Regions from separate parts of the Psychrobacillus sp. AK 1817 genome, predicted to be linked through region 1. Evidence: riboswitches for the same ligand, from Rfam matches in the RefSeq annotation. Region 1 holds a riboswitch; the other holds the start of a gene.
What was found. A riboswitch is a leader RNA that binds a small molecule or an ion and turns the genes downstream of it on or off. The one in region 1 is predicted to bind FMN.

Region 1 (16,426 bases):
AACACCTATTTCTATGCTGCAAGGATACAGTGAAGCCATTATCGATGAAATAGTCACGACAGAAGAAGACAAAAATGAAATGATTCGGGTTATTTATGATGAATCTAAACGTATGGGTAGACTTGTAACAGAGTTATTAGATTTAGCGAGACTTGAATCAGGTTATTTGAGCATACACAAAGAAAAAGCAGAAATTGTTTCGGTAATCGAAAGGATTACCCAAAAATTTGACCAAGCTGCGAAAGAAAGTAATGTTAGCTTAAAGTTTGATCACAATATACCTTCTGAGGAATTAATCGAAATTGAGATAGACGAAGATCGTATGGAACAGGTTTTAACGAACTTAATTGATAATGCTTTAAGGCATACTCCGGAAGAAGGCTCTGTTTCCGTACTGTTAGAGAAATCCAAAAACCAAATCATTATAAAGGTATCAGATACTGGATTTGGTATACCTGCGGAGGATTTACCTTATATTTTTGAGCGGTTTTATAAAGCCGATAAAGCTAGAACTAGAGGGAAAGCTGGCACTGGCCTCGGCCTTGCTATTGCGAAAAATATAGTCGAAAGACACGAAGGTCACCTATCAGCAGAAAGCACAGTCGGGGTAGGCACAACATTTATTATTCAATTGCCATTAAGCTAATGTAACAAATCGGGAGATGAAACGACTAATTGAAAGAACGGGGGGAGCATTATGAATGACTCCGTTTTCCACCGCTTGTATGATACCTATCATCAAGACGTTTTTCAGTTTTTGATCTATCTAGTTAAAGATAGACAAACTGCGGAAGACTTGGTCCAGGAGGTTTATGTTCGTGTTCTAAGAGCTTACAGTAAATTTGAGGGAAAAAGCTCCGAGAAAACATGGTTATTTTCAATTGCAAAAAATGTAGCTATTGATCATTTTCGAAAGCATTCCGTTAGAAAGAAAAGAATGTTTGATGCTTTTGACTGGGAATCTACACAGCTTGCATCAAAAGACATGTTGCCGGAGGATTTTACTGTTTTAAATGATGAAATGAAAGCCTTGCTACTAGCTTTAGATACATGTACTGGAGATCAGAAAATGGTAGTCATTATGAGATATTTTCAAGAGCTGTCCATTGCTGAAACCGCACAAGTATTAAATTGGACAGAAGGTAAGGTAAAGACTACTCAGCATAGAGCTATTAAATCACTTCGAGAAAAATTATCTGATAAACAAAAGGAGGGTAATGTTTTACATGAGTAATCAAGAAGAAAAGAATAAAGCGTTAGATGAGCTCTTACACAACATGCCCAAGTTCACAGATAATCGTTCGAAGGATGAAGTATACAATCGAGTGAAGTTAGAAATGGATTCTTCCGATTTAAATAAAGTCATACGAAATAATAAATGGTTTTCTAAATGGATGCCACTTTTAGTGTCTGTTGCTTCTGTTTTGTTGTTAACGTTCTTAATTTCTTCATACTTGGGCACAAGTAGTGAAAAATCTGCAATCCAGCAACAGGCTACAGACAAATCGGACATGTTGAGAACGTTGGACGTTGCTCCTGCCTCTGAGGTAGAAACAACAGAGGGCGGAATGGAAGCCAAGGAAGATGCGGCTATAGAAAATTCAAATGATGTAGTCAATTCTTTAGCTGTCGAAAGTGAATTAGTGCCCGTTCAAGCCTTTAACAACGCTAGAACTGTATATGAAGATGATTTAAATGATGGAATTCCATTTCATTTTTCTGTAACAGAAGGGGCAGAAGCTTACCCAATCACAATAATTATACCTAAGGATAAAATAAACGAAGATTTTACTGACGGATTGCCAAATAGTCTTCAGTTATATGAAAAATATGCAAGCACTATAGATGAATCTGCTCTAGGGTTCGAGGAATATTTGCCCTTGCAAGGTAATTTGGTTTCAGATGGCGATACGCTTCAACACTATTTACCTAAAGGGCATGGTTATGATGCTGCTTCAGCTACTTCCGGAGTGTATACTGATACAATTCGTCATATTTTTAAGGACTTTTCCTTCCTAGAACGATTAAGTGAGGATGGCACAGCTATCAATTGGGACCAAGTAGGAGTAATAGGGAAAAAGGAATTGGCAAGCGGAAACAAAGAACGAATGTATTTTAAACACACAATGAATAGCGGACTGACATTCCTTGTTCCAAAGGATGCTAAGTTTGAGAATGCTTTTAAAGATATGCCAAAATCAGCAAATGATCTTTATACGACTGTTGTACCGAAAGATGTTAGTTATGAGGTATCAGAGGAAGGCAACACGGTTGTAATAACATTTGACGAAGCATTAGATTTGGCAACATTGGAATATGAAGATTCTATTCTTATGATTGAAGCCTTTACATTAACAGCTGCAAGCTTCGATAAAACAGTTCGTCTAGAAAATGTTGTACAGAAGCAATGGGATCGATTTGATTTGACAGCTACTTTACCAATCCCAATTGGCCCTAATGGGTACATGATGAACCACTGAATAATAAAGAATCGACCTACTAATTAGTCGGTCGATTTTTTTATTGGGTTTTTTATTCGAAAAAAGTGTTTTATAACCGGATAGAAAAATTTATGACCGTTCGGACGAGTTTTATGACCGGATAGAAAAATTTATGACCGTTCGGACGAGAGTTATGACCGGATAGAAAAATTTATGACTGTGCGGACGAGTTTTATAACCGGATAGAAAAATTTATGACCGTTCGGACGAGATTTATGACCGGATAGAAAAATTTATGACCGTTCGGACGAGAGTTATGACCGGAAAGAAAAATTTACGACCGTTCGGACGAGATTTATGACCGGATAGAAAAATTTATGACCGTTCAGACGAGAGTTATGACCGGAAAGAAAAATTTATGACCGTTCGGACGAGAGTTATAACCGGATAGAAAAATTTATGACCGTTCGGACGAGTTTTATGACCGGATAGAAAAATTTATGACCGTTCAGGCAAGTTTTATAGTCGGAAAGAGTTAGTTATTACAATTATATAAGGTGAACAAAAAAACACTGTACTTTAATTTCATAAAAAAGGTTCATCTGTTAATATACTTAAATCGAAACAGTTGTATTGCATATATTAATATAGTTTGATAAAATGATTGTAATTCGAGATAGTCTTGAATGACAATAAAATATTGATTCATCTTCGGGGCAGGGTGAAATTCCCGATCGGCGGTATTAGAAGAGTTTTTTCTTGAGCCCGCGAGCCGTAAAAGGCAGGATTTGGTTAAATTCCAAAGCCGACAGTATAGTCTGGATGGGAGAAGGTGAAGGTGCAGTCGTTTTTCGTATGCTCTTATACGGATACGCTTATTTAAGTGTACCTTTTTCTCCTTTAAGCTTTATTTGCTTAAGGGATTTTTTGAGTATTGATAACGAACTGAACCTTTCTTCTTGTGGAGTGAATCGCAAAAGGAGAGAGGATTTATGGCAAAAAGTAAGACGCGAATGCTTATTGCAATCGCAATGCTAAGTAGTATTTCTTTCGTTTTAATGCTGCTTGCATTTCCGTTACCAGTTTTACCAGCTTATTTGAAAATTGACTTCAGTGATATCCCAGCATTAATTGCTGCTATCACAATGGGGCCAGTTGCAGGAATCATTGTAGCTTTCATGAAAAACGTACTAGATTGGTTCTTTTCAGGAAGTCCCACAGGCGTTCCAGTCGGTCATATGGCTAACTTCGCAACTAGTATTTTGTTTTTGACACCTGTTTATGTCATTTATCGTAAAGTTTCTTCCTCTAAAGGGATTGCTTACGGCTTAGGCGTCGGGACAGTTTGTATGGCTCTTGGTATGAGCCTGTTAAATTATTATGTTTTCTTACCAATGTATTCGTACTTTTTAAACTTCCCAGCGGAAACAGGAACAGCTTTATTTAATTCTATCATTTACGGTATTTTACCGTTTAATCTGATAAAAGGTATTATAGTTACAATTGTTATGGTTGTTCTATTTAAACGATTGAAGCCTATACTAGACAAGGTGAGCGAGTCGTTTAAAGTTCCAAATATAAATTAAAGATATGTATGACTGCTGGCAAACTAGACAATTTCTAGTTTGTCTGCGGTTTTTATTTTTTTGTAGGTATAGCATTAACCTGCCACTTAAGTTTATAGAAATATAAAAAGCCAAGAAAAATGAGCTAGTCATCCTTCTTGGCATTAATATACTATTCAAATTTTAGAGCGTCGCCTTCAAATGATTCTTCAGCAACTTTAATGGAATCGGTAGGGCAGCCTTCAAATGCATCCTCCATGTCTTCCATCAGTTCCTCTGGAACTTCCGTTGTTCCCGTGTTATCATCTAAAATAACAAAGGCAATACCTTCATCGTCATAGTCATATATGTCTGGAGCAGCTGCTCCGCAAGCTCCGCATGCGATACACGTATCTTTATCTACTATAGTATATTTTGCCATTAGTATATTCTCTCCTTTAATTCTACTTATAAGAATTAGCTATCTTATTCATTCTAAAGCTGTTTACGTTTCTTTTCAACAAAAATACTTTCAAACTGTGAGGTATTTAAATTGTATTTTAGCCAACTATTACTAAATATTATTCAAAAATTTAATGGGGAACGGTCAGCAATGGCTTCCTTTTACTTATTAAAAGGGAAAAAATCTGGACAAACCATTCAAGATGTCACTTATTTTAATCTACATCGTTTTTTCTCTATTTATCCGAAGTTAACACAAGAAGAATATAAGCAGCAGTTGTTTAAACTCCAACAAAACAACTGGATTGAAGAGGAAGATTCTCTACTAAGGATTAGTCATAAAGGTTTAAAACAGTTAACTGGATATACAGAACCTTTGTTTAATGGCTGGGAGCTAAGGGGAAACGAAAAATTGTTCTGGTCAAGATTAGAATTAGTAGTCCAAACACTATCTTATTTTAATAAAAATGAAACTAGATTTATTCCCAATCAAAAAGATTATTCGGTTCACCAGTTTGTGAAAGATTACTTACGAGGGAGAGACTATAAATCATCAACATTTCAAAAGGACTTTAAAAATCAGTTAGAGCATTTACTTCAAATTGCTGAGTTACAGGAAATACATCGTATACTATTAGTCTATCGAATGAGCGGTTATCACATTAGTGGGCTCACATGGGAGCAATTAGCACTGGAGTGTGGAGAATCTATTATAGATATGAAGCTTCAATTTGTAGAAGCGTTGCATATTGTCTTAGATAACATCAATCAAGAAAGTCATCCAGATTTAATAGGTTTAACAAAAGAGATTTTTGTACATAGTCCTTTAACACAATCCGCTTTAAAGACCGAACAGCTTTTAAAGGAAGGTTACTCTATCCAAGATATCGCTGCCCTAAGATCTTTAAAAGCAAATACAATCGAAGATCACTTAATAGAAATAGCAGCAGCTGATCGAAGTTTATCATTGACATCATTTATATTGAACGACCAAATAAAAAAAGTGCTAGAATTCTCCAATAAACATCAAACCAAAAAATTGAGGTTAATTCGCGAGAACATACCTGAGTTAAGCTATTTTCAAATTAGACTGGCTTTAGCTAAAGGGGAGAAAGAAAATGGATGAACTTCAACACATTCTTCAAACAAGGTTTGGATATAAAGATTTTAGAGAAGGACAGAAGGAAATAATCGAAAAAGTCCTAGCTGGAGAGGATGTAGTAGCTATTTTGCCCACTGGGATGGGTAAATCGTTGCTGTTCCAGCTACCAGCATATTTAAAGAATGGAGCGGTGCTAATAGTATCCCCTTTGCTTTCTTTAATGCAGGACCAGGTAGAGCAGTTAAAAATGATGGGAGAAAAAAGAGTAGTGGCCATCAATTCATTTTTATCCTTCGAGCAAAGAGAAAAGGCGTTATCTGGTTTACAAAATTATAAATTTATTTTTACATCACCTGAAATGTTACAGAATGAGCGTTTTCAAAGAAGGTTAGCTAGTTTAAATTTAGCTTTTATAGTTGCTGATGAAGCGCATTGTATTTCCCAGTGGGGATTTGATTTCCGACCTGATTATTTAAGGATCTCTGAGTCGCTTAAATCGTTAAGAAAGGCAAATGTGCTAGCCTTAACTGCTACAGCCACAAAGGAAGTTGTAAAAGATATAAAAACTACCTTGTTAATGGAACAGCCATTTGAATATATTCATTCCTTGGATCGTCCTTATATTGCTTACGAAGCACATGAGGTGGAGAGCCAAAAAGAAAAGGTAGAATGGATATTAAATAGGATTACTAGCACTACTGGACCTGGTATATTATATAGTCAGTCGAGGAAAAAAACTGAATTTTATACAGAAGAGTTACAAAAAAAGGGCATCAGAGTCGCTTATTATCATTCTAAAATGGATCAAGATGACCGTATTCTCATTCAGCAACAGTTCCAACAAGGCCATTTAGATTGGATTTGTGCTACGAATGCTTTTGGAATGGGTATACATAAGGATAATATTAGACAAATTATACATGATCATATACCAACCTCCGTTGCCAATTATATGCAAGAGGTTGGACGGGCAGGTAGAGACGGAAAACAGTCCATTGCCTCCATTCTTTATATGTTATCCGATGTAGAACAAGCTTATTTTGTTGCGATGCAGGATTTTCCCGACGAACAGGATATTATCCTTGCATATCAGACCAATGAAAATCAGGTGCAGTTATCTGAAACAACGGAAAGAATTTTAGATTATTGGAAAATGGTATTGTCAACAGAGGAAACTATAGAACTGTTTAAGAATATTCGACAAAAAAAATGGATAGAAATTCAAAGCTTGTACACGCTATTACAAAATGAGAATTGTATTAGGGAACAGGTAATTGCCTATTTCGATCAAAAGCTGATAGACAAGCCTTTAAATTGCTGTTCAAAATGTTCTTTAAATCTTCAAGAGTTATTTCATTTACACGATAAACCCCTTATCCATGCTACAGTATTAGATTGGAAAAGTAGATTAGGCAGTATCCTATAATACTTAACAACATTTACATTTTCAACAAAATTCGTCATAATAGTAGTAGATAAGTGGAAGAATGGAGTTTGACTAATATGAGTAAAGATGATTATCAAAAAAAGATTGACGAACATAGACAGTCCATTGGTGTAGAGAGTGAAGCAACTGAATTGAGAAGAAGTAGAAGAAATCCACCAGGTAAAAAGAAAAAGAAAAAGAATATACTCATCCCATCCTTGTTTTTTATATTTATCTTATTGCCTGCAAGTGTTTTGATTTATGTACAATTTTTTTATCAACCAGAAAGCGAAGCCTCAACTGAAGACGAAGGAATCATACAGGTTGTTACTAAGCCAATTTCGAATTTGAACAGCAGCAGTGAAGAAGAGGAAGAAAAAGAAGAGGCAAACGAAACGGAAGAAAATCAAACTTCAGAAGCAGAGAAGCCAGAAGATACAACAGAAGTGCCTCAATCAACTCCAGCCCCTCCGGCAGTTGAACCTAAAGAAAAGGAGGAGGCAGCAACACCAGCACCAACTCAGCCTAAAAAAGAAACTGTACAAGAACCAAAAAAAGACGCGAAAACTCATATAGTTAAGGGTAATGAAACATTATATCGAATCGCGATGAACTACTACAATAATCCAGAAGCAGTCGAAAAGATAAAAGCTGCAAATGGACTAGCTTCCAATGAAATTTATGAAGGACAAAAATTAATTCTGCCATAATCACAAGTTGGAAGGATAAATTCACTTTTTATAGAATATATAGGTATAGACCGTTTTGGAAAGAGGTGTTTGTATGTTTGTAAAAAGTGTAATGATACCAAAGGAAAAATGCTTAACTATTAAAGGCAATGCTTCAGTTTTGGACGCTTTAAATGAACTAGAGGCAAAGGATATTGATGCATTACCAATTATTGAGGATGGAAAGTATAAGGGGATGTTTAACAAGTACCTTTTATACAAGGCGTTCTTTTATAGCAACACAGATAAAGATACTTTTTTGAAACAAACAAAGGTATCTGATGTTGTAACAAGGGAAGATACATTTGTTCAAACTAGTGATGTGTTTGAACAGGCTTTTATGAAGCTATATGATTTTCCAATTTTAGCAGTAGTAGAAGATGAGAAGTTCTTAGGCATAGTCACACGCTATGACACAATTCATCAGTTTAAAAGTGCATTTGGTATGAATACAAAGGGCACTCGAATTGCCTTTACTTCTGTAGAATCTGAAGGAAGAATTCTGAAAATGTCCGACATTTTGCATAAGTATCACACTTCTGTAATTTCGCTAGTAACATTTGATGAAACTGACAAGCTAGTGCGCCGAATAGTTCTTAAAATTGACAATGAGCAAAAATTAGATCGAATTATTCAAGACTTAGAAAAGTCAGGTTTTCGAGTGTTACATATTGATAAAGATGAGTAATATAATCAATATAACGAATGGTTTAAGGACAGGGATAAAATCCCTGTCTTTTTGCTTGAAAGATAATATAGTCATGCTGAAGCTATAGCTGATACCTCTCGTGTTTCCCCATTTGCTTTTCGGGGTAGATATAGGCGCTTGTGCTTTTTTATAATGGTTAGGGGGGATTTAATGTTGTATATAGTAATAACAGTTTTGGTATTTTGCTTGCTTCTTTTCACATATATGCTCTTTTTAGCATTTCAAACGAATGTCAAAGAACATAGTCTCTGTGTAAAAGAAATACCTAAAGGAGAGCAATTCCATATATTTTTTATATCTGACATTCACCGTCGGAAAATTAAAGATGAACTCATCCACAGTATTATCGGAAAGGTGGATGTAGTAGTTATTGGTGGAGACCTCACGGAAAAAGGAGTACCATTGAATCGGACAGAATTCAATTTAAAGCAATTAAAAAAGCTTGGCCCTGTTTTTTATGTTTATGGTAATAACGACCGAGAAGTCGGAGAAAGTAACTTATTAACTTTGTTCGAATCCCTTGATATTCATATTTTGAACAATAGTTCTGTAGTTCTTTCTAATCTAAATCCTTCCTTGCGATTAGTAGGTATTAATGATGGCTTTGTCGGAAAAGTAAATATAGCAGAAGCCTTCGAGGATGTAAAAGAAGAGGATATCTTAATTTTTGTAACACATGCACCAGCATTCTTTCATGCGGCTCAAAAAATAAGTAACCCACGATTAATGTTGGCTGGACATTTACATGGCGGTCAAATTCGTATTGGTCCTTTAGGGATATATGAAAAGGGTAGTTTTAGATTGAAGGAAAATAAAGCAGAGTTAATAAGCAATGGGTTTGGTACTACAGGCGTACCGCTGCGCCTTGGTGCTAAACCAGAATGCCATATCATTACTCTTAAAGGTTGTAAATGATTAGTAAAAAGTAAGAAAGGAAGTTTTGTACTTGGAACAAATTATTGATGTAGTAGTAGTTGGAGGAGGACCTTGTGGAATTTCTGCAGCAATTTCCACACAAGAGTTAGGATTAAAAACGCTCATTATAGAAAAGGGTAACATTGTAAATGCGATATATAATTATCCAACCCATCAAACTTTCTTTAGTACCAGTGAAAAGCTTGCCATTGGAAATGTACCGTTTATCGTAGAGGAAAGAAAACCAAAAAGAAATCAAGCCTTGGTTTATTATCGCGAAGTAGTAAAACGTAAAAATATTCAAGTTAATAAATATGAGCATGTAAAAAATGTGGAAAAAGCTTCGAATCATTTTGTCATTACAACTTCTAAGGGCTCTTATAAAGCGAAAAATGTTATTATCGCTACGGGATATTATGATCATCCAAATTATATGGGTATTCCTGGAGAAAAACTGCCAAAAGTATTCCATTATTTTAAGGAAGGGCACCCTTACTTTGCCCAAAATGTTTTGGTGATAGGGGGCAAAAACTCAGCTATCGATGCTGCACTTGAACTCAATAAGGCGGGCGCGCATGTGACAGTAGTGTACCGTCAAGGGCAATATTCACAAAGTATTAAGCCTTGGGTTCTACCAGAATTTGAAGGCTGTGTACGTAATAATGAAGTAAATATGCACTTCAATACGGAAGTTATGGCTATAAATGATGATAGTGTAACTTTAAAGGGTCCCGACGGTGAATTTACGATTGAAAACGACTTTGTTTTCGCTATGACAGGTTATCATCCAGATCATTCATTTATAGAAAAGATGGGTGTAGCAATAGATGCCACTTCCGGTAAACCCTTTCACAACCCGGATACGATGGAGACTAATGTAGAGGGGATTTTTATAGCTGGAGTAATCGCTGCGGGCAATAATGCAAATGAAATTTTTATAGAAAACGGTCGGTTTCATGGAGAACAAATTGCTACAGAAATAAAGAGAAAAGCTTTGTAAGAAAGTGCGCATGTGAATAAACAAACATCTGTTAAAACTGTCTTCTATAAAGGAGTTTCTAAATGATTGAAATTATTACCGATGTACATAATCTGGAAGGTACTTGTTATATAGAGATATTACCTGATATATATAAAGGGGAATGCTGGAATACTTCTTCTATTTATTTCACAGAAGAGAACTTTAGCTATATGCTGCCCGTCTTCGAGAAGTGCTGTAAAGAATTTGATTATTACGCATTCAATGAAATTGATATAGATACGTGGAAAGTGATTTCTTTCGAATTAGAACAACTAAAAATATTTTTAACTGAAAAACCTATTAAAATTAGCTTGAAAGAAGTATTGGGTTTTCCATTTGTTTATTCCGAAAAAGAATTTATGGAAAACTATGATACAAATAGTGCGCAACTTATTACAATGATTACTCAATTTCAATTATGGATACAGAAAAAAAGTTTAGTAACAAGTTTTATCTCTGTTTTAGGTATATAAATAAAAGAACATATTATTTAACAAAAAGAAGAAAGCAAAATAGCTTTCTTCTTTTTGTTAAAAACTATAGCTATTTCTCTTGTCTACTAAATATACTATGTAGAGCTTGCTCAGGGTTCAGATGGTTTAAGGCGATCAGGAGAGCTAGTCGAGCTTTTTGCCCGTTTAGACCTTGAGCGAAAATCACCCCACGCTCCTTCAATCCTTTTCCTCCACCTACATATCCATATACGTCCTGCGCAATGCCATTAAAGCATCTTGACACTAAAACAATGGGTATATTCTTTTCTAAAATATCATGGATAACGGGTACTAAGCTTGGTGGAACATTACCTTGACCCAATCCCTCTAGAACAATACCATCAAACCCTAAGTTAACCGATGCCTCAAGAAGATCAGGCTCCATTCCTGCATATACCTTAAACAGAGCAACCCTTTTGTTAATTTGTTGAATCGGAAATATTGGTTGATGATTAGGTGAATGATGAAAATACACAATAGACTTAGAGATAAATCCTATAGGTCCATACTGAGGACTCTGAAATGTACTTACATTGCTAGCATGTGTTTTCGTTACGTTCTCGGCTGTATGTATTTCGTCATTTAATACTACTAATACGCCTTTACCTTGTGCATCATCTGATGAAGCTACTTGTATAGCAGCTACTAAATTGTATAAACCATCCGATCCTATTTCGTTTGCCGATCTCATAGCTCCAGTAAGTACGATGGGAATAGTGGTTCCAATGGTCAAATCTAAAAAATAGGCCGTTTCCTCTAATGTATCGGTTCCGTGTGTAATAACTACTCCATCAATATTTCCTTCTTGAATGTATTGATCAATTAATTGTTTAAGTCGTAACATTTCAAAAGGGGTAATATGTGGTGATGGGAGATTAAAGATTTCAGTTTCTATAATATTTGCAAAGCCCTTTAGTTTTTCTGCCTCCACCATAAGTGGATTTTTTTCGGACGGCATCACAGCACCTGTATCTACATTTACTTGCATAGAAATAGTACCGCCTGTATGGATGAGTAAAATTGTTTTCAATTATATAACCTCCAATTTTTTTACAAAATGATTAGAAATTATTGTATACTATTATTAGTAATGTGGAAGGAGTAAGAAAATGTTCGTACTACTTTCCTGTGCAATAGCACCGGCTCTTGCGCTTTTAAGTTATTTCTATCTTCGAAAAGAAATTTCGAAAGAACCTTCAAGACTTTTGTTACATACTTTTATTTATGGTGCTATATTAACATTTCCAATTATGTTTATTCAGCACGTTCTAACTGAGGAGCATTTGTTTGATACTCTATTTTTACGCAATGTTTTAGTGACAAGCGCTTTAGAGGAATTTTTTAAATGGTTGATTTTAATGGTAGCCTTATACAACCACATTGACTTTGATGATCCATATGACGGAATTCTATACGGAGCAAGTGTTTCTCTTGGATTTGCCACGGTAGAGAATATCCTTTACCTCTTAAACTTCGGAATGGACGAAGCTTTTTTAAGAGCATTACTTCCCGTTTCGAGTCATGCATTATTTGGGGTTGTCATGGGATTTTATATTGGAAGAGCTAAATTTACTTCTACCAAAAAAATAAAATATGAGGTTTTTTATGCATTAGCTGCCCCATTGTTTCTACACATAATTTATAATAGCATACTAACCTTCACAGGGTTAGAAATATTGTTAATGGTACCGTTTATGCTGTTTTTATGGATTTTTGGCCTGTCGAAAGTAAAGCAGGCACATATCTTATCACGTAGAACAAGATTTGAAAAGCACGAATATTTTATAAGGGAAGATACAAATTAGTTCATATCACAATGATTCACTAACAAAACTTTGGTGGAATAAATTTATATCAACAAGATGGATCTTGACTATTAGTCATGATCCATTTTTATTTTAGGGATATTAGCGTTGTGTGAATGTGAGGATTTTTGAGAAGCTGATAGAATTTTTAATCAGTTATCCATCATCAATATCATTACTACTAAAATTGGAAATTAATTTTAATATAAAAAAAGACCAATTTCTTAATTTTAAATTTTGAAATTGGACTTTTTTAGTTACTCAAGAATTCATAAAAAGCTCCCGCTTCAGGTGAAAATCAACTATTAAAAAAGTAAGCAAATACAAGCGTACTTAATAGCTAAAGAATAAATCTTGCATAATAAAACTAAGAACTCCGAATATAAGTTAATTTATCTCTTACTGAAAGACTCCTTTTTAAAAGTTAATATGTATAAACTAATCCAGTTTATCCAAGCTAGTTAAAAAGGAGAGATGTCATATGAAACAGATTAAATACATCCTAATTGGCTTAATATTTTGTACAGCCAGTTATATGTTGTTAACTAAAGAACAAACAACTCAAGCATTCTCCGAACAAATAGTTCAGCGGGGAGCATATGGGGACGATGTAATCGAATTACAAGCCAGATTACAGTATATAGGCTACTATACCGGTGAAATTGACGGCAAGTTTGGTTATGGAACTTACTGGGCGCTTCGAAACTTTCAAGAGAAGTATGGATTACCGGTCGATGGAATGCTTGGGGAGAGTACTAAATCGAAATTAGTGAAAGCGTCAAAATTTGACAAAGCATATGTACATGAACAAATTAACAAAGGCAAAAGCTTTACTTATTATGGTAACGAGAGTCTAGATAATCAAGTCAAAAATGAAAAACCAGATAGTACTAATATGCAGTTACCACCTGAATATAGTGAAAGGGATTTAAAGCTAATCGCTAACGCAGTTTATGGAGAAGCACGAGGGGAGCCTTATGAAGGGCAAGTTGCAGTAGCTGCAGTAATTCTCAACAGGATAGAGCACCCCGACTTCCCTAATACTGTTAGTGAAGTTATTTTCCAACCATTAGCTTTCACAGCAGTTGCAGATGGGCAAATTTGGTTAGAACCAAATGAACGTGCTAAAGAGGCAGTGTTAGACGCATTAAATGGATGGGATCCATCTGAAAATGCCATCTATTATTTCAACCCAGACACAGCAACTAGTCAATGGATTTGGTCAAGACCGCATATCAAAAAAATCGGACAGCATATTTTTTGCTCATAAGGAGACCATATGAAAAAATTTGGATGGGTAATAGTTATAGCTGCTTTAGCCATATTTGTTGTTTACCATTTTAATGTGCAGGAGCAAAATACAAACCTTAAAAATGCTCTAGCAAGTCAATATTCTAATCAGTTAAACTCTGCTTCAGAAAAGCTCACAGAGTTAAGCGATTCAATCGATGAGACATTAATATTCAAGGATGAAGCATCATTAGATCGTCCGCTACAGGACGTTTGGAGACTTTCTTCCGATATCAGAGCTTCCATCTCGGCATTGCCTATAGACCAAGAGACTTCATCTGGATGGATGAACTATTTAACTCGAATTGGTAATGGAGCAGCTCAAGTACGAGCTGGTAAAGTACCGATTGAAGAGTGGCAAACCAACATGGTAGACGCCCGTGGGAATTTGAGAAGTTTATCAGATCAGTGGGCATTTACCAATCGAGATGATGGAAATAAGGACTATATAGTAACTTCATTTGTCCAAAATAAATTAAGTAAGGAAAGTCAAAAAAATTGGAAATCGCTTGGTGCTTCGGTTAAAGCCTATACAGAAAGTGATTTTCCGATGACAGCGAGTGAAACCGATCAACAAAAGAAAAAGGATTTACAGCATATTTCGGACGAGCCAGTAAGCGTTGAAGATGTAAAAGAAAAATTCGCTAAACTCTTCCCAGAGTTAGCCGATGCAAAAATACATGTTACAGAAAGCGGAAAGGATGCTCCTTATCCTTTTTATCATATTGAATTTCATAAAGGCATTCGTATAGGTTATGCGGATTTCACTAAAAAAGGAGGCCATCTTTTATCTTTCTTAATGGAAAGACCTTTCGATAAAAATTCAATCGATACGGAGAGTATGAAGGAAAAAGCTTTAGCCCAAATGAAGAGGCTTGGATTCGCGGATACTGAGTTGATAGAATTTAGAGAAAATACAATTGCTTGGCATTTAGCATTTGCTCGTAAGGATGCCGAAAATAATGCTATTGTTTATGCGGATGGTGTTCATCTCAAAATAGCTAAAGATAATGGGGAGCTATTAGGTTTAAATGCAATGGAATATATTCAAGAGGAAAAAATAGCTAGTCAAAAAATGGTGCCATTAGACTATAAAGAAATTTTTGCTGATGATTTAAAAATTGAAGAAGAGAAGATGGCATATGTAGAAAATGATGAATTACAGCAAAGACTTGCTTACGAATTATTGACTAGAAGCGATAAGATAGGAACTTATAAAGTCTATATCGACGCGGAAACTCACGAGATTCTTCAATCGGAGAAACTGCCTTAAAATAATATATAGAAAAATCCCTCTTTAAGTGTCATAATTAAGTCATTATTACAATTAAAGAGGGTAAAAATTATGCAAATTAAACTAGGTACTAATTTAACACTTGAGCCAACATTCACAGACAAATCCGAAAAATATCGGTGTAAAGTAGTAGATATGGATGATCAGTTTATATATATCGATTATCCTATAGATACAGTTACGAATAAGACAATCGTATTGATAGAGGGTACTCAACTAAGAGCTACATTTATAGAGGAGGCTAAATCAGTATATGCCTTCCCTACAGAGGTGCTAGGTAGAAAGTTGGGGCAAATTCCGATGATAAGACTTCCTTATCCTGAATCCTCTGATTTCATGAAAATTCAACGTCGAAATTTTGTTAGGGTTGTTTCTCCCATAGATATCGCAGTTGAATTTGGAGATGAAAAATACCAATTTGTAACTGATGATATTAGTGCTGGTGGTGTGGCTATTATCATTCCCTTTGATGTGAAATTTAATGCAAATGATGAAGTTTCTCTTATTATTCCCCTACCTTTTAATAATGGAGAAATGAGATACGTTTTTACAACTGCTTTAGTTGTACGTATTTGGGAAAAAGAATCTGTAAAGATTGCATCCCTTCAATTTACCAATACAGATGATTTAGACAAGCAACAAATCGTACGGTTTTGCTTTGAAAGACAGCTGTTATTGCGAAAAAAAGGACTAAATTAAAAGTCTGTATTTACAGGCTTTTTTTTTTTGAATCGTTATATGATAAAATATATGCGTATAGAGTGGAGGATAAATTAATGAAACAAATTCAAATTGCAATAGACGGCCCAGCAGCTGCTGGTAAAAGTACAATAGCAAAACAAACAGCTGAATTATTAGGGTATACATATGTAGATACTGGAGCAATGTATCGCGCTATTACGTATAAAGCGCTTGGACTTAACATAGATTTGCAAGATGGGACTAAACTAACAGAGCTACTGAAAGAAACCTCTATTGAACTTAAGCCTTCTCCAAAGGGACAACTAGTATTCCTAGATCAAGTAGAAGTAACCGAAGAAATACGTTCTAAAGAGGTAACTGCCAACGTTTCCGTCGTAGCTGCTCATGCAAATCTACGGGAAGAAATGGTAAAGAGACAGATAGAGATGGGCAAGCATGGCGGAGTTGTTATGGATGGCCGTGATATAGGAACTCACGTACTGACTAACGCAGA
Region 2 (16,426 bases), 1.1 Mb from region 1:
TTGACTTAATAGATAGTAAAAAAGATTGGAATGAAAATAGTATAACGAAGCTTGCATTAGAGCGAGTGGGACAAAATATGATTGAGTCCATTATAGATGTAGGTAACTCAATGATTGATGGCTTCATCATGAGAGATCCAGGTGGCTATGATGACATAATTGATATTTTGACTGATGAGAAAGTAATTACAGCAGAAATGGATGCGCCTTTAAAAGCTGTTATTGAAATGAGAAAAGAGCTTGTGAGACATTTCTTTTCCGTAGACCATAAGCAATTAGAAAGTGTTCTAGTGAAAAATCTCCCTTATTTACAACAGTTCCCAGAAAGAGTAGAAAATTATTTAATCAATGAGCTTGGGCCAGTTTCAGCATTTTTACCGGAGGACTCCGATGTCCGCCTATAAAGGATACTTTTTAGATTTAGATGGAACTGTATATAAGGGGCTAACGCCAATTCAGGAATCTGTAGATTTTGTACATTATTTGCAAAACAATGGAATCGAACCTTTTTTCGTTACTAACAACTCTTCTATGACTCAAAAGCAGCTACAAGCGAAGCTAGCGAAGATGGACATACATACTACTGAGGAGCAAATTATCTCTTCATCGATTGCAGCTGCTAATTACATTGCCGAGCATTATCCTGCAAAAAGCGTTTTTATGATCGGAGAGAAGGGCTTGGAGGATGCATTATGTTCTGTAGGAATTGAGCCAACGGATGACTTGGCAGAGGTTGTTGTCATGGGAATAGACCATAAAGTCAATTACGAAAAGCTCGCACAAGCTTGTTTGTCAATTAGGGCTGGAGCGGCGTTTATCTCTACAAATAGCGACCACGCTTTCCCAAGTGAAAGAGGCTATCTTCCAGGGAATGGAGCGTTCACCAAATTAGTAGAGCATTCTACAGGTGTTGAACCTATTTTTACTGGAAAGCCGCAACCGTTTATGCTTGAGTTTATTCAAAAAAAGTATGGGTTTAAAAAAGCAGAGATGGTGATGATTGGAGACAATTATCAAACAGACATATTAACCGGGATTCACATGGGAATTGATACTGCTCACGTCAATACTGGAGTTAATAGAACGGAAGAAGTTCAAATGTTCCTTCAAAAACCGACTCATTTTTTAGAAACTTTACATGACTGGATAAAATAAAACACCATTCATTGTTTGGAAGAACAATATAATAACTGTATTAAATAAGGTATTCCTGTTGAGCTTAGAACAGAGAATACCTTATTTCTTTTTCTCACTCATAAATGGAGTAATGCTATTTATGGAATGAATGTATGAAATTGATTTAATAGATTAAAATATATAAAAGGTATCGAGAGAATATCTTCTCGATACCTTTTAAAATAATGGATTTTCTTCAATGTATTTATATATTTTGGCTACAAGATCTTCGGAAGATTCACCCTCTACCACATCACCGTTCACTATGGCGAAAAGTGTTTCGGAACATAGGGAACAATAGCTAAGACAGCCATATTCTAGCACATCTAAATCAGGATCCTGTTCTAATATATCAAAAGCTTCTTGTGAACCATTTGCAAGGTTGCTTATACAAAATTCAACCATTGGATTCATAGCTGTCACCTCACTACATCGTCATGCTACTCTATTTTTTTATAAAGGTCAATTGTGAAGTTTTATTGTGAAATGTGTCACAATCATTTATAATTTGAGGAGACATTGAAACAAAAGGGAGAATATTTATGCGAAAATTAGTATTGTTAGGTGGAGGATATGGGAATATGCGCGTATTACTACGCCTATTACCAAATAATTTGCCAGATGATGTAGAACTCACATTAATAGACCGTACACCATTTCATAGTTTAAAAACAGAATTTTACGCGTTGGCAGCAGGCACATCATCTGATCATGAAATTAGAGTGGCTTTTCCAGAGAGTGACAAGTTAAAAATTACTTATGGAGAAATTGAGAAAATTGATGTAGAAAATAAACAAGTAATTCTACAAGATGAAAAAATAATTCCATACGATGATTTAGTAATTGGACTTGGCTGCGAAGATAAGTATCATAATGTTCCAGGAGCGGATGAATTTACTTATAGCATTCAAACAATTGGGCGCTCTAGAGACACATACAATAAGATTGGTGGATTACCAGCAGGTTCTGTTGTAGGAATCGTGGGGGCAGGTCTAAGTGGAATCGAGCTTGCGAGTGAGCTTCGTGAAAGTAGACCAGATTTAAAAATTAAATTATTTGACCGTAGCCCTCGAGTATTAAGAGACTTTCCAGAACGCTTAAGTAATTTTGTACAAAAATGGTTTGATACAAATGATGTAGACGTGATAAGCAATTCGAATATCACAAAAGTGGAACCAAACAAATTATATAATCATGATGAAATAATTCCGGTAGATGTTGTAGTTTGGACAGCCGGTATTCAGCCAGCTGCTCCTGTTCGTGCTTTACCTGGAGAGAAAGACAAAACTGGTCGCATCATCCTTACTCAATATCATGATCTACCAAGTTACGATAATGTCTTTGTAGTTGGTGATTGTGCATCCTTGCCGTTTGCTCCAAGTGCACAGCTAGCAGAGGAACAGGCAGAGCAGATTGTGAAAGTACTGCAAGCACGCTGGAAGGGTCAGCCACTACCAGAAAAAATGCCAGATATTAAGCTTAAAGGCTTTATGGGATCTCTAGGTAAAAAGCAAGGCTTTGCTTATTTGGCAGATATCTCTGTTACTGGACGTATTGCAAGATTGATGAAATCAGGTTTACTTTGGATGTATAAACGCCATAACGGATAAATTAAAAAAGCTTGGAAACGTGGAGTTAAACGCGTTCCCAAGCTTTTTATTTTTTTATAAAATGCTTTCTCTGGGAAAAAGCATTTTACTTAATAAGCTTATTTGAGTACTTTTTGAAATGATACTTAACGTTATTCTGCTATATAACCGTACTTTTCGAGGGCAGAGAATACAGGCTTTAACTGAATATAACCTTCCCCTATAACTTCCTCGTTTATCATTATTAATGGGTAGAAAAACTCATCATTTGCAATTTGATTGGCAATTGACAGTTGTTTTTCGTCTTCTATTGGCTTTTCTATATCAATATATAAAAATGTTATTTGATGTCCAGGAAATTTTCTGGTAATTGCAGCTTCTAACCATTCATACGTGTCCTTAGAAGAAGGAGCATTCACACAGCTTGCACATACTATATCGGCACCGTAAATTTCAACAGTGAGTTTTTCTTGTGCCATAAAATACTTGTCCCCTTTAACTTATATATTATTTTACCCATCTATATTATAAAGGGGATACGGAAATACTGTCAAAAAGCGAATATCCTTTAAATGATAGAGTTTTAATATGATAGCTTTAGTCATGATTGTTTCATGCACTAACGGTTGTTGATTTAGTTAGTCTGAAAGTCCAGGAATGCAAATCAACTAAAAGGTGGTAATACGAAGAAAGCCTCTACGTCGAATTTTTATGATACAATACTAATCAAATAGAATAATTTCCTTCGGGGTAGGGTGAAATTCCCAATCGACGGTGTTGAGATTATATCTCTAAGCCCGTGAGCCGCTTTTAGTGTGCAGGATTTGGTGCGAGTCCAAAGCCGACAGTTATAGTCTGGATGGGAGAAGGAGTAAGCAAAACATTTTAAAATGGCAATTTTAAAATGTATTTTTTGCTATGCACTTTCATCCCATCACAACCGTGTTGGGAATTTTTTTATTTTATAACAATTTTATATTATTCCTTCGGGGTCGGGTGAAATTCCCAATCGACGGTGTTGAGATTGTATCTCTAAGCCCGTGAGCCACTTTTAGTGTGCAGGATTTGGTGCAAGTCCAAAGCCGACAGTTATAGTCTGGATGGGAGAAGGAAGCAACGCAAGTAGACTTTTGAAAATACATATTCACTAGTCTTATTTGACGAAGCCAAATTTACCTCTCATCGAAACTCCGACAAAAAATGTTCGGGGTTTTTTATTTTGAGAAAGAGGTGACGAAGATGTTTACAGGGATTGTTGAGGAGCTAGGGACAGTTCAGCAGATGAATATGTCTACTCAATCGATGGAAATTTCCATTGGAGCTAGCAAAATTTTAGAAGATGTACAGCTTGGCGATAGCATTGCTGTAAATGGTGTGTGTCTAACTGTTAAAAAGTTTGCGAATGATCTGTTTGTGGCAGATGTGATGCCTGAAACGGTTAAATCGACAAGCTTACAGCAACTTAAAAAAGGTTCAACAGTGAATTTAGAAAGAGCAATATCCGCGAATGGCAGATTCGGAGGTCATATTGTTTCTGGACATGTCGATGGTGTTGCAACGATTCTTCGAAAGAGACCAGCTTCCAATGCAGTATATATAGACTTAGCAATGCCAAAAGAATTGCTTTTTAACTGTTTAATGAAGGGCTCAATCACCATTGATGGTACAAGCCTGACGATTTTTAATGTAACAGATTCTATAATTACTGTTTCTTTAATACCACATACATTCAAGGAAACGGTGCTTGGCTTAAAACAGACTGGAGAAATTGTCAATATTGAAACGGATTTAATTGGCAAGTATGTAGTAAAGCATCTAGCCAATCAAAATACAGGAAAAGTGACTGTTGATTTCTTACAAAAAGCCGGATTCTAAAGGAGTGGAATGAAATGAATACTATAGACGAAGCAATCGTTGCATTAAAGCAAGGTGAAATCATCATTGTAGTCGATGATGAAAATCGAGAAAATGAAGGTGATTTTGTCGTAATAGGTGAGTATGCAACACCTGAAAACATTAATTTTATGGCAGTGCATGGTCGTGGCTTAATATGCACACCCATTTCGAATGAAATTGCAGAAAGATTGTCATTAGACCCAATGGTAAATAAGAGCACGGATTCACATCAAACAGCCTTTACCATTAGTATTGATCATAAATCAACAACAACAGGCATTAGTGCATTTGAACGATCTTATACAATTCTTGCACTATTAAATAATCAAGCTGTAGCAACAGATTTCAACCGTCCAGGACATGTATTCCCTCTTATCGCAAAAAAAGGGGGAGTTATAGAGCGTCGTGGTCATACAGAAGCAGGTGTAGAACTAGCTAAATTATGTGGTTCAAAAGAAGTCGCTGTTATTTGTGAGATTATGAACGAGGACGGTACGATGGCACGCATGCCACAACTTGAAAAAATTGCAGAAAAATTTCAAATGAAGTTTATTACGATAGAAGATTTAGTGAAATACACAGAAGCGAATTATAAAGCTTACGTAAAAGGAGAATGAGCATGGGACAAATTCTTGAGGCACAGCTAGTCGGTACAGATTTAAAAATAGGAATTGTAGTAGGAAGATTTAATGAGTTTATTAATGACAAATTATTAAGCGGTGCACTAGACGGTTTAAAACGTCACGGAGTTGAGGAAGGAAATATTGATATCGCTTGGGTGCCAGGAGCATTTGAAGTACCATTTATCGCAAAGAAAATGGCAAGTACGAAAAACTACGATGCAATAATCGGCTTAGGTACTGTAATACGTGGATCTACTACGCACTATGACTATGTATGTAATGAAGCAGCAAAAGGCATTGCAAAAGCAGGCCTAGATACGGGTATACCTGTTATTTTTGGTATAGTGACAACGGAAAATATTGAACAAGCAATTGAACGTGCAGGAACAAAAGCTGGAAACAAAGGCTATGACAGTGCGGTTTCTGCAATTGAAATGGCGAATTTAAATCGTTTATTTTAAGAAAAGAGAATCGATACACATGACATTGAATATAATATAATTGGTTGGCTGTGAATACTGGCAAAGTGCTATTTATGAAATTAACCGACAAATCTTTAAGCAATTCTTATTGAGAATTACCTATTCTCACTTTTCCAATAGTATATTTAAAGCACCTCTGAAACATGTACTGGTTTATTTGTACATGTACAGAGATGCTTACGTTTTCAGTGAATTAGCCTAAGTTATTTACTAGATTGAGGGAAACTTGTAAATTGTATAGACGCCATCCTTAAGAGGAGCTGCTGTTAAACAGCTATAAGACTACGAACGGTAAGTTGTCCAAGATATCTGCCGGGATTTGCAGAATATCCTATTACTGTTGGGGAAGTAACAGTAGCATTGATGACAATACGACCTGTATTTCCTAATAAACCAACTGCTAAAAGAGCATCTCCTGATGCAATTGCTACGTCCTGAGAGCTACCAGAGTTAGCATCGGTAAATAAAGGAATAGTTGCTATAACAATTCCTAAAAGATTTACTACCTCTAAAGTTGCAGTTACTGAGACAGTCTCGTTACCTGCATACGCATAAAACGTGCTAAGTGGCAAAGCAAGTCCTAGAATTGGTAAAGTTCCAATGTCGAAAATGCTTTGGAATGTAACCGTTTGGTTGGATGCTGTATTCGGTGACCAGATATAAGCGCTGCTGCCATCAATTAAAGGAGACAACATAGCTGGTGCGGTTGGTACTGCTGGTGTTGGAAGAGTACCTGGTAAAGCAGCTGTATCAGCAATGACTTGAGTATTTGCTGGAGTTGTAAATGCTTGTAAGGTTAAAACCATAAAAAAACACCTCCTCGAAGTTTATTGCCAACAAATGGCATACTGTAACATATGAACTTTTAGTAGAGGAAGCTAGTCTAATAGACTAGAATTGAAAATAAATTTATTTTGGAAAGATATATTGGGGAATAAAAGCCTGAAATAACACGATTCTCGCTTTTTATTATTAATATTAAGTAAATAGTCTATATACAAATCATCTTAAAAATGATTTTTATCTTAAAATAAAACAGGGTAAATAATATTTTAGGAATCTTAGGGAATACTCTTATCACGGTGTGTTTTGTGGGGAGTAAACACTTCCATTTAACCAACAATTATTCTATAATGATTATAGCGAAAGGAGTCGACATATATGACTGATACAATTAACGAACAAGTACAAGAAGTTTTAGATAAATTGCGTCCATTCTTACTACGTGACGGCGGAGACTGCGAGCTTGTTGACGTTGAAGATGGTATTGTAAAATTACGCCTTTTAGGAGCATGCGGGAGCTGCCCAAGTTCTACTATCACGTTAAAAGCTGGTATTGAACGCGCTTTATTAGAGGAAGTACCTGGAATAGTAGAAGTAGAACAAGTATTTTAATACTAACAGATATAAAAAAGAAGCCTGAATGAGGCTTCTTTTTTTCACCCTCGCATTTCCTGCCAACGCTCTTTTGCCATTTCAATTAGCTTGGGTTCTATAGAGGTACTTTGTTTTTCGATTACTTTGGAAAAATAACGCGTTGCTAATTCTCGGTCACCTATTCTTCTAGAAAGCTCTGCTATCATATATATAATTCGTGTCTCGGACATTTGAGTTCCATTGTAATCTTCGCTAGAATAGGAGTCTGAGTAACGATCTCTGGCTATTTCTAGAAATCTATTTTCATCTTCTTTGTTTTCCATCATGCGGTAGAGCCAAGCAGTACGAAGTGCTAAGCCAGCAATAGAGACAAATTTTTCTTTTTTTAACGTTCCACACAGTATGCCTAATTTATATGTAGTGATCCCGTCTTGTGTCGTTCGGACGTCGCCATAGGAACGTGGTATCCAATTAGTCGATATTTTCTCTTTAATGATTTCTTTAAGTCCAGGTGCAAAATACTTAGTAAAGTCATCGGTAAAAGAAAAGCCACAATGCTCACATACAAATACATTATATAATAACGGGTTTATTTCTTTATTTTGATATATTGGTTGAAAGTCTGTTTCATGAGATTCGACTTTTATAAATTTTGAACGTATCTTGGTTGATTTAAATTTGTTTTTACAATGTAAGCATTCGATATCTTTTTGGTAATATGGAGGTATTTCCATTTTATCTTCTCCTTATTCTCGTTCTTGGTTTTATTATACTGTAAAAATATTTCGAAAGCGAGGTAACTTAAGTAGTTTTCCTTGTATAGATTGTGATTAAATTGATATTATATAAATAAGGAAGGAATGTGATTCAGATGACAGAAGTAGTTAATTTGTCTGAAGCGGCAGCTTACCGCGTCAAAGAGATGATGGTTCACAACGAGGAAGAAGGTTCACTTCTCCGTGTATCTGTTAACGGTGGCGGATGTAGCGGTCTTTCTTACGGTATGGGATTTGAAAAAGAGAAAAATGAAGACGATATAGTTTTACATCAGCATGATTTAGAAATAATTATATCTAGTGAAGATGCTTCTATTCTCCAAGGTACAGTCATCGATTACAAAGAATCGTTGATGGGTGGAGGCTTTACCATCGATAACCCTAATGCAATTGCATCCTGTGGCTGTGGTTCATCATTTAGAACTGCTAAAAAAGAAGGCACACCGGAAAGCTGCTAAATATTCGAAAGAACATTTTCTTACTTAAGAAAATGTTCTTTTTTAAAGGATAAGAAAGTAAATTACGTTTGGAAGTCAATGAGGATCTAACTGGTTGCTCTCGCTTTCCCCCATTTGCTTGTCGGGACAGATCTAGGCGCTTGCGCTTTTCTCATGGGCTAATTGTCTGTATATTCCCACCTTTGCAATGTTGTTAAATAGTGTTGAAATCCTATTCTAAAAGGTCTAAAATAGGATGTAGTGAAAAATTTGTCGGAAAAATGACAAAGTCCATTTCTAATTGTGAATTATTCGTATCATTAGATTCATAAAAAATATAAAAAGGTGGTTGCGATCTTCGTGAAAAGACCAACAATTCTAGTATTAGGTGCAGGTTATGGTGGATTATCTACTGTAGTGAACCTTCAAAAATTAGTAGGTACCGATGAAGCAGATATTATTTTAGTAAATAAAAATGACTATCACTACGAGTCTACTTGGTTACATGAGGCTTCAGCTGGAACTTTACGTCCAGACCAAGTGCGTTATGATATTCAAGGAGTTATAAATAAAAGCAAGGTACAATTTGTAAAAGCAACTGTCGAAGGCATTGATGTTAATACTAAGAAGGTAGCAACAAGTGCTGGAGAATACACATATGATTATTTAGTAATCGGTTTAGGCTTTGAAGGTGAAACATTTGGAATCACTGGTTTAGATAAATATGCACTATCAATTGCAAATGTAAATGCTGCTCGTCAAATCCGTGATCATATCGAATACCAATTTGCTACATGGTCTACAGAAGAAAACAGAGACGATGCTCGTTTAACTATTGTAGTAGGAGGAGCTGGCTTCTCTGGTATTGAATTTTTAGGTGAATTAGGTAATCGTATTCCTGAGCTTTGTGAAGAATACGATGTACCAAAAGAAAAAGTACGCGTTGTCTGCGTAGAAGCTGCTCCTATGGTATTACCTGGTTTTGATCCTGAGCTAGTTGAATATGCTGTTCGTCAATTAGAAGCAAAAGGAATCGAGTTCTCTATAGGTACACCAGTAGTAGAAGCTACTCCTGAAGGCGTTAAAATTAAAAAAGGCGAAGAAGAATTTGAATTCATCAAAGCTGGTACTGTAGTATGGGCTGCTGGAGTTCGTGGAAACCGCTTAATCGAAACTTCTGGTATCGAAAATATGCGTGCTCGCGTTAAAGTTGAAAAAGATATGCGTGCACCTGGATTCCCAGACGTATTCATCGTTGGTGATTGTGCTCTAATGATTAATGAAGAAACAAATCGTCCATACCCACCTACTGCTCAAATTGCTATGCAACAAGCTGTAACAGTTGCTAAAAATATCGTAGCCCTAATGAAAGGCGAAAATACAAAGGAATTTGTTCCTGAACTAAAAGGAACAGTTTGTTCTCTTGGTGAGCATGATGCAATTGGAGATGTAATGGGTAGAAAACTTACTGGTACTAAAGCATCCATCATGAAAAAGGTTATTGATAACCGTGCTCTTTTCATGATCGGTGGAGTTCCATTAGTGCTTAAAAAAGGTAAATTTAAATTATAAAAGAAAAACAATAAATGGCTCCCACTGTAACTCTCAGTGGGAGCTTTTTTAAAGTATAAAAGGTAAGTATGTTTTTGTTAAAGGAGATGGATTATTTGTCGAAGGATAAACGAGGAAATGTCTGGTTGGGAGCTGCAGGATTAGTTTTAAACAACAAGGGTGAATGGCTAGTTGTTAAAAAACGATATGGTGGCTTAGAAGGAAGATGGTCTTTACCTGCAGGCTTTGTAAATGGTGATGAAACAATTGAACAGGCTGCCGTACGTGAAGTTAAGGAAGAAACTGCGGTAGATTGTACAGTTAAAAATATGATCGGTTTTAGAAGTGGGGTCTTACAGGGAAAAATCAGTGATAATATGGCCATTTTTCTTCTTAAACCAATTGAAGAGGAACCGATTATTCAAGTGCAGCTTTCTGAGCTATATGAGGCCAAATGGATACTTCCAAGTGATTTACTGGAAGATGAGAACGCTTCTGTAATGCTGCATGAATTAGCAGCTGCGTCTTTAGAAATTGGCTTTCCAACTATCGAAGGGATAAATCCTGGAGACATATTTGGGTATACTAGCTATAAATTATTCATAAAATAATCCGAACATAAATAGACTAAATTCATGTCATTAAAAATTCAACTGTGACTAGCTCTACTAATAGTGGTTAGCTTATAGAACTTCGATAAAAAGTCTTATGAAACAAAGCATTTTTCATAAGACAGTCTATTTTTCTATACTTAAGCACTTTTAAAACACGTATCAAATATATTTTGTTTTTTATTTACAAATATATTAATCCGTGATATATTATCTGAATATTAAAATAAATATTCAAGGAGGCGTATTATATGATTAAATTTAAAACAGAAACTGCAAAGTCTTGTCCTTATTGTAAAGGTGAAGGATATTTCCAACTTAGACTTGGTGGATCAGAAACGTGTGGCTGCTGTAATGGCTCTGGAAAAAGTAATAAGAAGATTATTTGACAAAAATGTGAAAAGAAACAAGTACATTGAATCCATGCCTCCGTTAAGGTAAACTATTTAGAGATACTACGGAGGTATATGATTATGAATTTTACAATTACACAGATGATTCTTTCAGTACTAATTTTTCTAGTTATGTTTTTTGGAATCGCCTTCTTATTAAATATGTTACTAAGAATGTCCTGGTTTGTGGCTATTTTATATCCACTAATTGTGGTATTTATCATTGATGAGGTAGGGTTCTTTGATTATTTCACTAACCCGGGTTCTTCATTCTCTGCTCTTGGAGATAAGTTTGTTTCTTTGCATATGGCAGATATCGTAATTTTAACAAGTGGTTTTGTAGGAGCAATTATTGCGGGGATCGTTATTAAAATGCTTCGGAAAAGTGGATATCAAATGTTCTAAAAAGGGATGGCCTTATAGCCATCTTTTTTTTATTGGTAAGAAAAAGCATATGCATAATTCCGAAGTACATACTTAGCCTCACGGTAACTGTATAGAAAGGTATGGGAAAAAGAAACGAATATTAAGTATCAATCGACTAATGTATTAGAAAAGGAGGGGTGGTATTGAAAAAGTATGTGATTATAACAGTAATGATGCTAGGGAATCTATTGTTATGGGGATGCTCGGATGAATCAAGCAACAGTTCAATAGACCAAAACACTACAACAGAAGTAACCATTGGTAATCCTACTGCACAAGAAATTCTGGAAATTGATTCAAAAGCTGATATTTTTCAGTGGGATAGTATAATCTATAGTACGAATATTGAGTGGGTTAACGAACTTGTCTTAACAGAAGGTGATTTAGTAGGGAAAATTGAGTATAACACTTCTAATCCAATGGATTTTAAAGATTCTACAGCAAATATTCTGCCCATTGGTACTGAAATATTTAAAGCTAAAGAACGTAATGATGTACTTATTACTAAGTACAATGATGAATTAAAATACTATTATCAATTAGTTGAAGGATAAACAACAAATAGAGTCCAATTAGGAAAAAACAAGAAGCGCATTCGATTTAAGGCGAATACGCTTCTAGAGATAATAAAATACTAAACAAGTTTAACAGTACCTGTTATTTAGAGAATAATGCACAGTAGTTGTGGGCAAGAGGAATGTATATTTAAACTACATTTGATTTAACTCTTAATTTGTAAAAAAGCTATAAAATCACGGTGTAAATAATGATAGATATCATAATCCCAGTTAGGGCACCCATAAATACCTCTATTGGTTTATGACCAAGCAACGTTTTTAATTCTTCTAGCTTTTCTTCACTTTTCTTTTGTCCCCAACCTTTTGTCTGATCCACAAATGCCTGAAAATCTACACGCATTTGATTGATAATAATGGCTTGCTGGCCAGCCTGGAATCTGACACCAGTTGCATCGAACATCACTATAACTGCAAATACAGTAGCAACTGCAAAGAGAGGTGAGTCTAAACCTGTCTCAAAAGCAATAGCTGTGCAAAGAGAAGTTACAGCCGCAGAGTGGGAACTAGGCATTCCACCAGTAGAAGTAAATAACTTCCAATCAACCTTTTTGGTGACCAAAAAATGAATAGGTATTTTCACGAACTGAGCAAAGAAAATAGAAAATAGAGCAGCTAGTAATGGAGTATTTTGGAGGATTGTCAGAGTAGACACAGCCTTTCAAGGAAAACTTTAGTTACTACTAGTATAACATATTACTACTATTCGAAAAATCAAACTTGTTGCTATATAATGATAATGTATCCAAATTATCTAGGGGGAAAAATAATGATTATAAATACTAATGAAGTATTATTCGAAGAAGTGCAATCAGAAACACTAGTGGTGGGCATTCCAAAGCATCCTGAAAACACAGAGAAGTGGGATGCATTGTTAAATGCTTTTGGAGACCACATCCTAGAATGGGTAAAAAGCGGAGACATTTCATCAGATTTAAAAAAACTAGTAAAAGTACCAGTTGCTAATCAGGAAACTGTAAAAAGAATTCTTTTTGTCGGGCTTGGTGACCGCAAAAAGTTAACTCAAGAGAACATTCGTGAGGCATTTGGCTTAGTAGGCAAAGAACTTCTTTCGAGTAAGCCAGAGTCTTTAGCAGTTTGGATACCATCATTTACATCAGAAACAGCTACAGAAGCCGATGTAGCGTATTTAGCAGCCGAAGGAATTGGAATGGGTGCATTCGTTTATGAAGGCTACAAAACATCCTCTAATGTCCCTGATTACTATTTACCTGCCATCGAGCTATTAACTGACACTGATCCGGACGAAGCTGCTACTTATTTTGAGGTAGGAAGTATTTATGCAGATGCAGTAAATGAAGCAAGAATTTTAGTAAACACACCAGGAAACGTATTAACTTCTACACAGCTAGGTGAGTATGCAAGAGAGCTTGGAGAAACATATGGCTTTGAAACAGAAATTTTAGGTAAGAAAGAAATAGAAGAACTTGGGATGGGAACATTACTTGCAGTAAATCAAGGATCTGTTGAAGAACCGCGATTAATCGCTTTGAAATATCAGGCAACAGAAAACTGGGATGATGTAGTGGCACTTGTTGGTAAAGGAATTACTTTTGATACAGGTGGTTACTCTCTCAAAACGAAGGCAGGTATCGTTGGGATGAAGGGCGATATGGGAGGTGCTGCAGCAGTATTAGGAGCAATGCAAATTATTGGAGAGCTTCGTCCAAATAAAAATGTTATTGCAGTTATACCTTCCACAGACAATATGATTTCTGGTAATGCCTTCAAGCCTGATGACGTCATCACTTCGATGAGTGGAAAAACAATTGAAATTTTAAACACGGATGCAGAAGGCCGTCTTGTTCTAGCAGATGCGGTTACTTATGCAAAACAACAAGGAGCTAACTATATCGTAGACGTTGCTACTTTAACAGGTGGCGTTATTACAGCTCTTGGATATGACAAGACAGGTGCACTTACAAATGACGAGGAGTTTTTTGAAACCTTTATGGAATCCTCTTTAGAAACTGGCGAGTTTGTATGGAGATTGCCTTTAACAGAAAACGATAAAAAACGTATCCGCAAGAGTGATGTGGCTGACTTGAATAATTCTCCTGGAGGAGATGGTCATATGATATTTGGAGGCGGTTTTGTTGGAGAGTTCGTGGAGGAAACACCATGGATTCACTTAGACATAGCTGGAACATCTGACTCTAAATCTGCCTATGATTTTGGACCAAAAGGTGGTACCGGTGTAATGGTACGAACATTGGCTACTCTTATCGAAAGAATGGCTGAAGAAGAGTAGGGTATACGCACAGGACACTTATCCCATATAGCATACACTGTGTTGAAAGGAGGAACATTATGCCTAGATATCAACGCGGTGGTTATGGAGGTAGAGGTCCGGGTGGCCCAGGAGGCTATGGTGGATTTGGTGGAGGTTTCGGTGGTTTTGGAGCGCCATTATTAGGAGGCTTTGTAGGAGGTCTTTTAGGTTCTTCCATTGTTGGCTTTGGTGCCAGACAACCTTATCCTTATCAGCCATATCCATACCAACCGTATCCTTACTACAACAATTTTACACCGTATTACCCGTACTACTAAAAAAGAGCTATTGCCATTCCTTGATATATCAGGGAAGGTAATAGCTTTTTTAAAATTTGGTTCTGTTAAATTTTGATATTGATTTTCCTTCTGAAGAATATCGAATGCATTTTTTTTGGCATTCCCCGTTTGATTTATTCACCGATATTGTATTAATTATCTTATAAGTAAATCTATATATATTTGGCTGTCTAAAACATAATATCCATTCAGCATTTATAATTTCTTTTTCATTGAGTTCTATTTTTACAGCTTTGTTATCTAGCACTTCATTATAAATTTTCGTTATTAATTAAATGGTAAATATCTCTTGATTTTTATATTCGTCAAAATGACTGCTTCTTTTGTAATTTAGAATTTTCACTTTGCGATTATTAATTTTTATATTGAGATGTTTACCTAATTTTTTATTTGACCTAATCGTACTTCATTCCTTTCATTGTAAGTGAAGAAAACTAACCATTTACTTTTGAAAAACGCAATCCTGTCTAATGTGTCAGTTATTTTAAGTACGAATGACATTTGATATTAGTTTTTCCAATAAAAAAGTGTAGACAAAGTGATAAAACACTTTGCCTACACACTAAAGTAAATTAGCATCAAACTTTGATTTTCATGTTCTTTCTTTTTTCTTCCACTACCTCTTCTAAATCATCTCGAACTGTGAGGTCGCAGCATTCCACACCAGAGTAATAGGCAGCTCTTCCCATCATGTGTCCACCTACAGGTCCAGTGATGAAAAGAAACAGAATGCCAAGCAAAATACGAGAATTAAACGTCCCCTCGATTAACCAAAAGTGAAGAAACACACCTATTAAAATGCTCATAACCCCAAGTGTAGCACTCTTGGAAGCTGCATGTGCTCTTGTATAGACGTCTGGTAGTCGGAACAAGCCAATTGCAGTAACCAAGATAAAAATAGTTCCAAAGGAAATAGTACCTACGATAAATATATTAGCTATTACGGTCACGTTGAATGATTTCTCCCTTCTCCGTGAATTTAGAAAACGCTACTGTTCCTATAAAGGAAAGAACAGCTAACAATAGAATGACCTCTAAGAAGAATGGAGTGTCAAACAGAATTGATATTAGACCAATTAAAGAGATTAGACCCACTCCAATTGCATCTAAGGCTATTACGCGATCGGGAGTAGTCGGACCCTTTACAAGTCGGTATAAGAAGCCTAGTAAAGCGGCGCTTATTAACACGACAATCACCCATAAAAAAGTTATCATGATCTACTCACCTCCAAAATTGCTTTCTCAAAAGTATCGCGTATGGAGTTAACCGCTTCGTCAATATTACTAAACTCAATAGAATGAATATATAACGTTTTATTGTCATCCGAAACATCAATAACTACCGTACCAGGTGTTAATGTTATAAGGCTGGATAACAACGTTATTTCCCAGTCCTCGGTTAAAACCGTTTCCAAGGCAAATATGGCAGGACGGATGGGCATTTCAGGCTTTACGATTAACTTTAATACCGAGAAGTTAGAAAGTATTAGCTCCTTTAAAAATAAGACAGCCAATTTTATAACCGCCCATACTCGATCCATATAAAACCGTGATTTAAAGGATTTTCTTAGTATGAAAAGCATTAGTAAGCCTAGCAGATATCCCACGATGAAGGTAGTAGGCTTAAAGGATACCGATAAAAACATCCAGGTCAGGGCAATGAAAACATTTAACAAAATTTGAAACGCCATATTATTTCACCCCTTCAAATACAGCATCGACGTAAATAGAAGGATCTAGCAACAAATCAGAAGCATCCGTCATAAATGGGACTAAGAATTCTGCTCCAACACCATAGAATACTGTTATGGCTACCAAAACGATAGTAGGTGTTAACAGTCGTCGATATGATTTAGGTCCTAAAAGAGTAGATTCACCTTTTGGCTCACCCCAGAAAGCATAGATGAAAATTCGAATTGCCGA

Region 2: another riboswitch for FMN. It lies ahead of ribE (riboflavin synthase); the one in region 1 lies ahead of D0S48_RS03810 (ECF transporter S component).

The regions. Positions count from the first base shown of each region.
Region 1 is NZ_CP031739.1:729,650-746,075, reverse strand. It holds gene D0S48_RS03825 (ATP-binding protein) at 1-646, shown strand, start outside; partial or broken gene sigX (RNA polymerase sigma factor SigX) at 692-1,234, shown strand; gene D0S48_RS03815 (hypothetical protein) at 1,227-2,480, shown strand; FMN riboswitch at 3,145-3,279, shown strand; gene D0S48_RS03810 (ECF transporter S component) at 3,434-4,027, shown strand; gene D0S48_RS03805 (ferredoxin) at 4,179-4,427, opposite strand; gene D0S48_RS03800 (YpbB family protein) at 4,539-5,573, shown strand; gene D0S48_RS03795 (RecQ family ATP-dependent DNA helicase) at 5,566-6,975, shown strand; gene D0S48_RS03790 (LysM peptidoglycan-binding domain-containing protein) at 7,053-7,685, shown strand; gene D0S48_RS03785 (CBS domain-containing protein) at 7,759-8,391, shown strand; gene D0S48_RS03780 (metallophosphoesterase) at 8,563-9,327, shown strand; gene D0S48_RS03775 (YpdA family putative bacillithiol disulfide reductase) at 9,359-10,327, shown strand; gene D0S48_RS03770 (hypothetical protein) at 10,390-10,821, shown strand; gene D0S48_RS03765 (asparaginase) at 10,892-11,872, opposite strand; gene prsW (glutamic-type intramembrane protease PrsW) at 11,952-12,647, shown strand; gene sleB (spore cortex-lytic enzyme) at 13,183-13,917, shown strand; gene D0S48_RS03750 (PepSY1/2 domain-containing protein) at 13,927-15,210, shown strand; gene D0S48_RS03745 (flagellar brake protein) at 15,283-15,930, shown strand; gene cmk ((d)CMP kinase) at 16,008-16,426, shown strand, end outside.
Region 2 is NZ_CP031739.1:3,749,361-3,765,786, forward strand. It holds gene D0S48_RS18710 (DUF86 domain-containing protein) at 1-404, shown strand, start outside; gene D0S48_RS18715 (TIGR01457 family HAD-type hydrolase) at 391-1,155, shown strand; gene D0S48_RS18720 (YuzB family protein) at 1,354-1,590, opposite strand; gene D0S48_RS18725 (NAD(P)/FAD-dependent oxidoreductase) at 1,719-2,786, shown strand; gene D0S48_RS18730 (YuzD family protein) at 2,918-3,244, opposite strand; FMN riboswitch at 3,503-3,640, shown strand; FMN riboswitch at 3,744-3,881, shown strand; gene ribE (riboflavin synthase) at 4,005-4,640, shown strand; partial or broken gene ribB (3,4-dihydroxy-2-butanone-4-phosphate synthase) at 4,655-5,239, shown strand; gene ribE (6,7-dimethyl-8-ribityllumazine synthase) at 5,281-5,745, shown strand; gene D0S48_RS18750 (hypothetical protein) at 6,033-6,572, opposite strand; gene D0S48_RS18755 (NifU family protein) at 6,928-7,161, shown strand; gene D0S48_RS18760 (DUF2225 domain-containing protein) at 7,206-7,877, opposite strand; gene D0S48_RS18765 (HesB/IscA family protein) at 8,015-8,377, shown strand; gene D0S48_RS18770 (NAD(P)/FAD-dependent oxidoreductase) at 8,717-9,928, shown strand; gene D0S48_RS18775 (NUDIX domain-containing protein) at 10,024-10,518, shown strand; gene D0S48_RS20760 (YuiA family protein) at 10,770-10,907, shown strand; gene D0S48_RS18780 (YuiB family protein) at 10,986-11,315, shown strand; gene D0S48_RS18785 (hypothetical protein) at 11,480-11,890, shown strand; gene D0S48_RS18790 (divergent PAP2 family protein) at 12,081-12,557, opposite strand; gene D0S48_RS18795 (leucyl aminopeptidase) at 12,681-14,183, shown strand; gene D0S48_RS18800 (hypothetical protein) at 14,243-14,482, shown strand; gene mnhG (monovalent cation/H(+) antiporter subunit G) at 15,082-15,453, opposite strand; gene D0S48_RS18810 (Na(+)/H(+) antiporter subunit F1) at 15,437-15,718, opposite strand; gene D0S48_RS18815 (Na+/H+ antiporter subunit E) at 15,715-16,194, opposite strand; gene D0S48_RS18820 (Na+/H+ antiporter subunit D) at 16,196-16,426, opposite strand, start outside.